DNA from 2 places in the Colwellia aquaemaris genome. Region 1 is predicted to be linked to the other one. Evidence: predicted binding sites of a transcription regulator. Region 1 holds the regulator's gene; the other holds the start of a gene.
The links. Region 1 encodes FliA, which starts transcription of late flagellar genes. Its sites were predicted from a motif close to CTAAAGNTNNNNNNNNNNNNGCCGATA; they were not measured.

Region 1 (6,070 bases):
CGGTCTCGTGGTTTATCAACAAAATCACGAACTAACCATTGATCCAAGTAAAACAGTGGAATAGCTTTTTCTCGTACAATAATCGTTAACTGACCATCAACAATATTGGTTGATGTTAAGTCAAGATGGAAAATTTCATTAACAGCCGCTAACGGTAAAGCAAAAGTTTGCTTGCCAACCACCACCATTAACGTAGGCAAGATTGCCAAGGTCAGCGGTACTTTAATCTCAAGTATGGTACCAACGCCCATCTCTGAGTCGATATTTACGGTACCATTAAGCTGGGTGATTTTAGTTTTAACCACGTCCATACCTACGCCACGTCCAGACACTTCAGATATTTCTGTTTTAGTCGAAAACCCTGGCGCAAATATTAAACTAAATGCTTCTTTATCTGGCATGCGTGCTGCGGCATCGGCATCAAGTACGCCACGTTCAATCGCTATTTCCTTAAGCTTTTCAGCGTTCATACCGGCACCATCATCACGAATGGTAAGTAGAATATGATCACCTTCTTGCGAAGCAGATAACACAACCACACCTTCTCGTGGCTTACCGGCAGCCTCACGAGTCGCTGGGTCTTCAATACCGTGGTCAACCGAGTTTCGCACTAAATGCACTAACGGATCAGCTAGTGCTTCAACAAGGTTTTTATCTAAATCAGTCTCTTCACCTTCTAAAACCAATTTAATTTCTTTATTTAAACTGCGCGCTAAGTCACGAACAACACGAGGGAAGCGACCAAAAACCTTTTTAATTGGCTGCATGCGGGTTTTCATCACCGCGCCTTGTAAATCGGTAGTCACTGCATCTAAATTAGATACCGCTTTGGTTAACTCTTCATCTTCTTTTGTCATACCAAGGCTAGTCAGGCGGTTTCTTACTAAAACTAATTCCCCGACCATATTCATAATTTGGTCTAAACGTTTTGTATCAACACGTACCGTAGTTTCACCTTGTGCCGCTGCTGGCGCTGCTTTTTTATCTTTTACAGGTGCTTTATTATCAGCAGGTTTATTTGCCGCGACAGGTTTGGCTGGTGCTTTTTTAGCAGCAGGCACTGCTTTCGGAGCAGCTTTAACAACAGGTTTCGCTTCAGGAACCGATGGTGTAGCAGGTGCTTTCGGCGCTTGTCCTTTACCATGTAATTCATCTAATAAAGATTCAAATTCATCGTCATTGATTTCATCAGAAGAACTCGACGCTGCCGCACTATTACTCGTTGTTGCCACCGCCGGTGAAAATGCTCCTTGACCATGCAATTCATCTAATAAGGATTCAAATTCATCATCAGAGATATCGTCACTGCCCGCGGTACTTACTGTTGCGGCTGGAACTTCTGGCACGGCATTAACGCTTGGTGCACCACCGCCATGTAATTCATCTAAAAGACGTTCAAATTCGTCTTCTGTCATTTCATCATTTGAACTTGATGTTTGCTCTTCTTGCACGGGCTCAAGCTCAGCAACAGGTACCACAACATCTTCAACAACGGCTGCTGGCTCGTTACCTTCTGGTTCTGATAATCGATGCAATTCAGCTAATAATTCTGGATCGGCAGTTGAAAGCGGCTCTTGGTTTTGTACTTGCGCAAACATTTCGTTAATAGTGTCTAACGCTTGTAAGATAACGTCCATCAATTCAGATGTAACAGCACGCTGGTTGTTTCTTAAGGTATCAAAAACATTTTCAGCACCATGACAAGCATCAACTAACTCAGTTAAGGATAAGAATCCAGCTCCGCCTTTAACGGTATGAAAGCCCCTAAAAATTGCATTTAGTAAATCGGCATTATCAGGATCATTTTCAAGTTCGACCAATTGCTCCGACAAGCTCTCAAGTATTTCTCCAGCTTCGATTAAAAAATCCTGAAGAATTTCTTCATCTTGTTCAAATGACATTCAGTAACTCCTATTAAAAACCTAAACTTGATAATAAGTCATCAACGTCATCCTGATCCGAGACAACATCAGTGCGATTTTCCGTATTAACAATGGGGCCTTCGACTAAGTTATCACCTACCGAAGGTAGAGGCTTGTCTTTCGCAGCATCAGAAGACATGCCAAACGCAGTCAGCATATTAATCAAGCTTTCTTCAACTTCGTGAACTAAGTCAATAACTTTTCGAATCACTTGGCCAGTTAAATCTTGGAAATCTTGTGCCATAAGTACATCAGTCATTAAACTGTGCATGCGGCTCGTTTCTTTTTCTGTGGTTTTAAGCAAAACATCAATATCGCGACACAATGCTTTAAACTCACCGATATCAAGCTCATTGTGCATCAATTTCTGCCACAATGGATTCACGGTACTAATTTGCTGCTGAATATTATCAACAACGGGGAAAATAGACTCGACTGCGTCCATTGTTTTGTTTGCAGCTTCTTCAGTACGACTAATAACAAAGTTTAGTCGCTCTTTAGCATCAGGAATGTCTGCGGTAGCTAAATCATTCAAGCGAGTATCCACTTGAAAGTTATTTAAAGAGTCATGTAATTGACGCGTTAATTTGCCGATTTCAGCAAATAACTCAGAATTAATTGGATTCTGAATTTCTGCAATCAATTCATTTGCTTTATCTTGTTGGTCAGTTTCAAGATATTCAACCAATAATTTAGCTTGTTCCAAAGAAACATGGACACCGGTATTTGTAGTCATGTGAAGTCCTTGCGTGGCAAAAATTATCGATTAACCAAGACGTTCAAAAATTTTATCTAGCTTGGTATTCAAGGTCGCAGCAGTAAATGGCTTAACAATATAACCATTAACACCGGCTTGTGCAGCCATGACAATTTGCTCTTTTTTCGCTTCCGCAGTAACCATTAATACTGGAATATGAGACAATTTAGCATCTGCTCTAATTGCTTTAAGTAAATCAATCCCTTGCATACCTGGCATATTCCAATCAGTGACAACAAAGTCATAGTCACCTTCCTTTAACATTGGTAATGCCGTACTACCATCATCAGCTTCTGAAATATTGGTAAAGCCAATGTCGCGTAACAAATTTTTGATTATACGTCTCATTGTTGAAAAATCGTCAACAACAAGTACTTTCATATTTTTATCCAAGGCACCCTCCGGTGAGAACATTTAAAATTCTAACAATAACTCTATTCTACTTAACTTTGCCATGATTGCATACGTGCTTTTAAACGATGCATCGCCTGGCTATGTATTTGGCTCACTCTTGATTCACTTACATCAAGCACTTGCCCTATTTCCCTAAGATTTAACTCTTCATCGTAATACAGAGACAGTACTAAAGCTTCCCGCTCGGGTAAAGTAGAAATGCATTCAGCTAAAGACTTTTTAAAAACACTCTGTTCAATGCTAGCATAGGGGTCATCTTGCTGGTGGCTTTCTGCCAACTCAATGGTGTCCCCATTAACTCCTAAATCGTCAATGCCTAATATTTTACCTGAACTAACTTCATTAAGCATATGATGGTAGTCATTTAATGAAATTTCAAGTTTTTCAGCAACTTCAGCATCCGAAACATCTCGACCATATGCTGCCTCTAGGCTTTTAATGGCCTCGCTGATCATTCGACTATTCTTATGTACCGAACGTGGAACCCAGTCACCACGGCGAATTTCATCAAGCATGGCACCTCGAATACGGATGCCGGCAAAGGTTTCAAAGCTTGCACCTTTGCTATTATCAAAATTATTTGCAGCTTCTAATAAGCCAATCATGCCCGATTGAATAAGATCATCAACGATAACGCTGGCAGGTAAGCGTGCGAGTAAATGGTAAGCAATACGCTTAACCAACACGGTATGCTGTTCTAATAAAGCAGATTTATCAACACTGTAAGCATGTACTTTAACCACTCTAACTCGCTCGCTTGTTGGTTAGTGTTCTAACAATTGCTCAATAAAGAACTCTAAGTGACCCGAAGGTTGTTGGGGAATTGGCCAGCTCATTAAGTTTTTAGCAAGCGCTTTAAAGCCCATAGAGGCTGGTGATTCAGGAAATGCTTCAACGATAGCTTGTTGTTTCCTAACTGATTTACGAATATTTTCATCAAATGGAATGACTGCAACCAGCTCTAGTGCTACGTCTAAGAACCTGTCGGTTACCTTCGAAAGTTTTGCAAATAATTGCTGCCCTTCTTTCGAACTACGTACCATATTTGCTACGACTTTAAATTTAAAAATGCCGTGATCTCGGCTAAGTAATTTCATCAAAGCATAGCAATCGGTAATTGAAGTTGGTTCATCACAAACCACTAATAAAACGTCTTGAGATGCGCGGCAAAAGCTTAACACCATGTCAGAAATACCAGCGGCCGTATCAACAATTAAAATATCGAATTTAGTGTGCATGTCACTAAAGGCGCGAATTAGGCCTGCATGCTCAGATGGCGTTAAATCAACCATTGATTGTGTGCCTGATGTAGCAGGAATGATATTTATGCCACCTGGGCCTTCAATAATAATATCATCCAATTCGCACTCACCAGATAACACATGAGATAAATTGCGTTGTACGCGTAAGCCTAGCATGACATCAACATTGGCTAGACCTAAATCGGCATCGAGTACTAGTACTCGCTTACCTAACTTTGCTAAAGAAATAGAAGTGTTGAGTGAGACATTAGTTTTACCAACTCCACCTTTACCACCAGAAACGGCTATGACTTTTATTTGTTGAGAATCCTGCATTTTTCGTAAGCCACTCGCTTGATCTATCATCTATGTAACTTCTCTTATAACGTGACTGCCTATATCAAGACAGCTATACAGCGACCGCAGCTGCGGTTGTTCGCCATGAAACTGCTGGCGACTGAGACTTTATCGCCATTCTATCTGCAAGCGTAACTAATTTCTCAGCATTTGCAACCTTAATATCTTCAGGAACTCTTTGCCCGTCAGTAAGATAGCCTATTGCTAAACCATTTTGCAGCGATGTGCTGATAATTTCGCCAACACTTAAGCTTTCATCTAACTTAGTATAAATACATCCCGCTAGTGGAATACGTTTAAAACGCTCAACATTTTCTTGCATTACACGCGGTTGAGTATTTGCAGATAATACTAAGTAATTACGGATTCTAACACGAGCATTAGCGATTAAGGTAGTTAAATGCTCGTTCAATCGCATATCTCTTTGCCCCATTCCAGCAGTATCGATCAAGATCAATTTCTTTTGCGAAAATTGTTGCAATAAACTGTCAAGTTCATTGCCATCTTTAGCAAGTTTAACCTGACAACCAATAATTCGGCCATAAGTCGCTAATTGCTCAAATCCAGCAATCCGATAACTGTCTGTTGATATTAAAACCACTTGCTCTGCACCGTGAACTTGTGCAAAACGAGCAGCAAGTTTAGCGATCGTCGTGGTTTTGCCGACACCTGTAGGCCCAACTAAAGATACAACACCGCCACGTTGAATAATATCGTTATTTGTCGTATTCAACTGTTGAGAAATTACCTGCTTTGCTCGTTGCCATGCATCATCTTCATGGGTATTTGCTGGAATATAACCAGCAACTTGATCAGCAATTTGTTCTGTTAGCCCCATCGCCATTAGACGGTTTACCAACACCGCGCGCATCGGGTCTTTTTGTGCCATATCTTGCCACATCAAGCCTGACATTTGGTGCTCAAGTAACTTGCGAATTGAAGACATTTCTTTTTGCATGTTCTCAAATTCAATACTACTTACTTGTGGCTGCACTTGAGCGGGAGTTTCAACACTATGCTTAAAATCATCTGCTGTAGGCACGTTAAAAGCTTGCGGCTTTTTAACGGTATTATTAATTGCCGCCGAGGAGTTTAGCGTAGCGTTGTCAGTAACGTTAGACTGCTCTAAACGATTAGTGAAATCTTTAAATTGTTGCTCAATATCGTCAGGAGCTGCATCACGAGTTTGCTGAATGGTTGGGTTGTTATTTACCGAAGAGTTAGCAATTTGACTATCAAAAGCACGGGTTGCAGGAGCTTTGTCATAGCCATTTTGCTGAACTTGTCGATTTAACAAAGCTGCTAAACTGTCTGCTGGAGCTTCTTCATTTTGCGTTGTTGATTGTGCAGTGCTAGTAAATGCCACCGTATCTTCAGCA
Region 2 (6,070 bases), on a different contig from region 1:
ATACCTTTGAACGTGTTGATAAACCAGCAGGGAAGAAATATCACGTTTCTTGGTCTAGTCCAAATCGAGAAATTAATGAAATAGGATAGCCAAGCCTAGCAATGTAGTATTTACATATTGGTTTAAAAAGGGCAGCTTAAGCTGCCTTTTTAGTACTAAGTGTTTTAGCTAAATTTAGTTGGCTAGGTATGTGGTGAAACAAAAGTATTTGAGGTGATTTTATCTAAGGTATTATTCGCCACTCTATCCAAAAATTCAGCATCTAAGCCGTATCCTTTAATATAGCTTTGTAGCGTTGCTTCGTTAATACTTTCATCACTTGGATCATAGAGTAGCAATATTTTAGACCAAATATACACTTGTTTATATTCAGTTTTCTCGGCAAATATACTAGCAATTGATTTAAAAATTTCAGTATCTATCGCGGTGCCTGAAGGTGTTAATTCAAGGGCATGATATAACAACTTTAAGGTTTTATTAGGGTCTCTTTTTGCGTAATAGCTAGCTAAATTTACTTGTCTGTTAGCTTTTTCTAGTAACTCATTACCTTCTAAGGCAATAAATTTGTTTAAAGAGTCTTCATTTAAATAACGTGACCAATGAAAAAATAATAAATCAGGGTGTTCTGAATTTTGCGTGGCAAGCGAAAGTTCTTTTATTTTTTTACGTGCTTTTAATACGTTATTAATTCGAATGGTTTTTTTTACTTTTAATTTAATATGTTCAATTTTAGACGCATGTGCCATACATTTTTCGTAGCCCTCATATGCAATCAATTGCTGAAATTTGTTACTGTCATTCGCTTCGAGCTTATGGTCTAAATTGGCAAAACCAACAGCAATGCGTTCTCGTTTGCACCAAGTATCTTCTTGAAACTCTTCGCATATCTCGACGTGTTTGTCGCACAATTCAGCAAAATTTGGCCCTTGTTCACATGCTATTAACGTGAATAAAGGTAAAATAGACACTAATTTATAAAATTTCATCTTTTTCTCAATTTATCCCTGAAAAACTTTTGTAACTGGTGGCGAAATATTTCATGTTCGATTACAATGTGCGCCGCATTTAGTTATTAGTAATTATATCCTTTAATTAATAATAACCCATCGTTCAATTGACTGAAATAAAAGGTTTACGCAATGACTTCTCATCTTGAGGAACAATATCAAACTAGCTGGCAAGAACGTCAAACATTCGCTGAAAACATGCAGCCGATCATCGGGCAGTTATTTAGAAATAACGGTATCGAAATTTCTGTATATGGTCGTCCTTTAGTAAATGCGTCTGCTATCGACATTATTAAAGCACATAAATCAGTAGCTTTACACGAAGAAAATAAATTACGTTTACGTGAGAGTTTCCCATTCGTTCAAGCGTTAGCTAACATGTCACTTGCGCCAGCGCGAATTGATGTAGGTAAACTAGCTTACCGTTACTTATTTAAAGGCGAAGCAAACGGCCTTTCAATTGAACAATTTTTAGAAAAAGAATTAAACAGCATCTCAAAAGATACTGACGCACAAGAAGCGAAAGACGTAGTACTTTACGGTTTTGGTCGTATTGGTCGTTTGTTAGCTCGTTTACTTATCGAGCGTGCTGGCCCTAGTTCAAAATTAAACTTACGTGCTATTGTTATTCGTCCAGGTAAAGCGGGTGACTTAGCTAAACGTGCTAGCTTACTTCGTCGTGATTCAGTACACGGTGCATTCAATGGTAGCATCACTATTGATGAAGAAAACAACGTAATTAAAGCTAACGGTGCTTTCATTCAGGTGATTTACGCAAAATCTCCATCAGATATCGATTACACAGCCTACGGCATTAACAACGCTTTAGTTGTTGATAACACAGGTATCTGGAGTGACGAAGAAGGTTTAGGCCAACATTTACAGTCTACAGGTGTTTCAAAAGTACTATTAACTGCACCAGCAAAAGGCGATATTAAAAACATCGTTTATGGCGTAAACGAAGATATGATTTTAGCAGAAGATAAAATCGTGTCTGCTGCAAGCTGTACAACAAATGCTATTACTCCGGTATTAAAGGCATTAAACGATGAGTTTGGTATTCGTAACGGCCATGTTGAAACCGTGCACTCTTACACTAACGATCAAAACCTAATTGATAACTATCACCCAGCGCCTCGTCGTGGTCGTAGTGCTCCTTTAAATATGGTAATTAGTACTACCGGTGCAGCTAAAGCTGTTGCTAAAGCATTACCTGAGCTAAAAGGGCTGTTAACAGGTAACGCAATTCGTGTTCCTACGCCAAACGTTTCAATGGCGATCATGAACTTGAACTTGAAAAAAGCGACTGACAAAGACGCGCTAAATGATTACTTACGTAACATTTCTTTGAACTCTAAACTTCAAAACCAAGTTGATTACACTGCATCAACTGAAATTGTATCAACTGACCTAGTTGGTTCACGTTACGCAGGTGTTGTTGACTCACAAGCAACAATTGTTGACGGCGACCGCGCTGTACTTTACGTATGGTACGATAACGAGTTTGGTTATAGCTGCCAGGTTGTACGTGTAATGCTAGAAATGGCAGGTATTCAGGTACCAACTTTACCACTACAATAAGCAGTAATTATTTCGTTGCAATTTCGCAACGAAACTTAGCTAATGAAAGCGTTTATCAATAAGGTAAACGCTTTTTTATTTTCTAAATATTTTCACAATGGTTAAGTTATTTTGTTAGTTGTCGATACAAATCGTGAACACTAAAATAGCAGTACGTAGCGATGAAAATTTTGAAAAAGGTGAACCATGTCGATAGAAGTGAGTAGCAGTAATGCTGTAGCCCTGACCACTGAAACATTGTTAGAAGCAAAAACCGCAAATTTAGCCAAATCTCAAGCTGAGCTTGAAGGGCAAATGGCATTAAATTTAATTGCATCAGCAGCGGTTGATAATGTCAGCGTTCCCGCCATTGGTAACAGCGGCCATAACGTTAGTATTAAAGTATAAGTTAGCTAATGTGCTTGAAGTGAAACTAAATACACCTTGCTGGTTTTGGCAGGCCAGCATACTTAGTTGCTTGTTTTGCCGGACCTTCTTTAAATAAACGATATAAATAGCGACTACTGGCTTTTTCTTCGCCAAACTCTGCTTTCATGGCTTTTGTTAACGCTCTAATTGCAGGTGAGGTGTTATATGTTAAGTAAAACTCTCGAACGAAACGAATAACTTCCCAATGAGCTTCACTAAGTTCAATTTCATCTGCTTGTGCGAGCAAAACGGCAACATCTTCATTCCATTGTGTGAAATCGAGTAAATAGCCTTGTTTGTCGGTTGCTAACATTTCGTTGTTATATTGTATTGTCATGACCATGTAATTGAATTGCTGTGTTGAAAAACAAGTTCGAGCATTTCTGCCATTGCCAGTGTAATAAATGAATTACTGTCAATGTTTTGTGCCCGTGCGCTTGCATGTGCTTCTATAATATAAACCTTAAAATCCGGTTGTTTAGTTAGAAACTCGCGCAATAGCGGATGATTTAAATTATAACAACCATCATCCATGAGCAAAATGCTATCGGTTGAAAATGTCATATCGAGACATTGCTTTAGCGAGTTACTGGTAAAGCCAGAGCTTCTTATTATGTGTAACATTGTCATGCTTAAAACCTATATATCACATTATGATCGTGTACACATTGACTAAATTCTTCACGTGATAACACAGTTACATTGTCGATATGAAAATTAGCTCTTAAATTGCGTTCCGCTAAAGATTGTTGGCAAACATAAATATTTTCAATGTCGTAAAATTCAAGTGCGGAAAACGTTTTCAAATAATCTTTTACATTGATAGCAGACGGATTTTGATCCCCGATCACCTGAAATACTCCGTCAGCCATAAAAAAAAGTGACACGGCTTGTTCATAAGAGCCAAATATAAGTGCTGCATCTAACGACTCTTTTCCCACCGCAGAAGAAAAGGGCGCTTGTGTGTTTATTATCGCGATAGTTTTTTCAGACATTATAATTGCACCACGCGCTGAGCTTTACAGGTAAGTTCAACCAGTTCACCTAAGCCAGAAACAATAAATAAGCTATCAATATTTGATAATTCATCGCTGTTTTGTTCATCAGTTAAGCCACGCTTTTCTGCGGCACTAATGCATAAATGTAAAGGAACATTATGCTGTAACTGAAACTGTTGCCATTGTTTAAGGGGTTGAAACTCATCACTTGGGATTGCTAAATGCTTAGCCGCATTTAATACACCATCTTGGTAAAAAAATACCCCGATAACTTTTATACCATTGTCGACGGCACTTTTGACCAAATCAATGGCAGTAGCTGTAAGGTTACTATTTGGCGGTGTTGTAACAACAATAGCTAAGGTTTTTTGCATCTTTAGCGTTTACCTTCATGTTTACTTAAAATTAGCTAATAAAAAAGCCTCAATATTGAGGCTTTATATTTTATACGCGCAGTATAAACAATTATTAATCACATTTTAATGATTATTCATTGTTATTTAGTCATCGCCGCCCATAACACCTAGTAGGCTTAATAAATGAACGAAAATATTGTAAATGTTCAAGTATAAAGAAACTGTAGCGCGGATGTAGTTAGTTTCACCACCGTGGATAATGCGACTAGTATCAAATAAGATCAAACCAGACATGATCATGATGATAGCAGCACTAATGGCTAAAGATAACGCTGGAATTTGGAAAAAGAAGTTAGCGATCATCGCAATTACAGCAACAATTAAACCAACCATTAAAAAACCACCCATAAATGAGAAGTCTTTTTTACTGGTTAAGGCATAACCTGATAAAGCAAAGAAAATTAACGCCGTACCGCCTAATGCTTGCATAATTAGCGAACCGCCATTTGGCATAGCTGCATAGTAGTTCAGCATTGGGCCTAAAGATGCACCCATTAAACCGGTGAAAGCAAAAATCCAAAAAATACCACTGGCTTTATCGGCATTTTTATTAACAACAAATAATAAACCGAATGAAACTAGGGTCATTACTAAGGCTGCCATATGAGACAAGCCCATCGCCATAGAAATACCAGCCGTTACGGCACTAAACGCCAAAGTCATTGAAAGTAACATATAAGTATTTTTCAATACTTTGTTAATTTCAATTGCTGAGCTTCTACTAGCATTTAAACTAATATTTGATTGCATAAAATTTCCTCTAAGTATGCTAATTATATTTTTTAGATGTGGGCAAATGTGAAAAGTTCAAGGTTAAAGCAAACATCCAACATTTGTTTACCACTTATTAGTGATAATTAATCATAAACCACAATGACATATTATGGCACGCAATTTTTTTAATTACTATCTTTAACCTTGTTGAAATTCATCGATAATTTGTGAGCGTTTGTAACAATCATAACTATGATCATTTACCATACCGCAGGCTTGCATATGAGCATAACAAATTGTAGAACCTACAAATTTAAAGCCTCGCTTTTTTAAATCTTTACTCCAAGCATCAGACTCTTTTGATGTAGCAGGGTAGTCAGCAAGGGTTTTCCAATTATTAACGATGGTTTTGTTATTGACAAAACCCCACATATAACGACTAAAGCTTCCAAACTCTTTTTGTATCTCTATAAATAGCTTTGCGTTATTTATTGCAGCACTAATTTTCCCACGATGTCGAATAATTCCAGTATCTTGTAACAGGACTTCAATTTTTTCTTCAGTAAATTGAGCAACCTTTTCGACATCAAAATTTTCAAATGCTTGTCTATAACCTTCACGCCTTTTCAAAATGGTATACCAACTAAGGCCAGCTTGTGCAGATTCTAAAGTTAAATACTCAAATAGTTTTTGGTCATCATAAACAGGTACCCCCCATTCTTCGTCATGATAGGCAACATAATCGGCTTTGGTAGTGTCGAGCCATGGGCAACGACAGCGCTTTTCTTCACTCACAAACATTCCTTTTTAAATTCAAGCAACTGAAATTGTCTAAATAAATGACAAATTGTTGTTTTTTTTAGCAAACAAACTTTTTTATAGAATAAATGCTTTACAAGAGAATATCGAGCCTTTAATATTCGCCTCGTTCTGAAGCAGCAATGCT

Region 2: AC27HL_RS18365 (cytoplasmic protein) is a predicted target of FliA. The motif match lies at 2,689-2,715, and genes of this name have one in related genera.

Annotation. Positions count from the first base shown of each region.
Region 1 is NZ_BAAJLV010000001.1:860,031-866,100, reverse strand. It holds gene AC27HL_RS03845 (chemotaxis protein CheA) at 1-1,901, opposite strand, end outside; gene AC27HL_RS03840 (protein phosphatase CheZ) at 1,915-2,658, opposite strand; gene cheY (chemotaxis response regulator CheY) at 2,689-3,072, opposite strand; gene AC27HL_RS03830 (RNA polymerase sigma factor FliA) at 3,123-3,836, opposite strand; gene AC27HL_RS03825 (MinD/ParA family protein) at 3,858-4,700, opposite strand; gene flhF (flagellar biosynthesis GTPase FlhF) at 4,744-6,070, opposite strand, start outside.
Region 2 is NZ_BAAJLV010000010.1:57,621-63,690, forward strand. It holds gene gndA (NADP-dependent phosphogluconate dehydrogenase) at 1-89, shown strand, start outside; gene AC27HL_RS18355 (DUF2989 domain-containing protein) at 183-986, opposite strand; gene AC27HL_RS18360 (glyceraldehyde-3-phosphate dehydrogenase) at 1,140-2,588, shown strand; gene AC27HL_RS18365 (cytoplasmic protein) at 2,775-2,975, shown strand; gene AC27HL_RS18370 (TusE/DsrC/DsvC family sulfur relay protein) at 3,001-3,339, opposite strand; gene tusB (sulfurtransferase complex subunit TusB) at 3,330-3,626, opposite strand; gene tusC (sulfurtransferase complex subunit TusC) at 3,629-3,991, opposite strand; gene tusD (sulfurtransferase complex subunit TusD) at 3,991-4,368, opposite strand; gene AC27HL_RS18390 (Bax inhibitor-1/YccA family protein) at 4,495-5,160, opposite strand; gene AC27HL_RS18395 (DNA-3-methyladenine glycosylase I) at 5,323-5,919, opposite strand.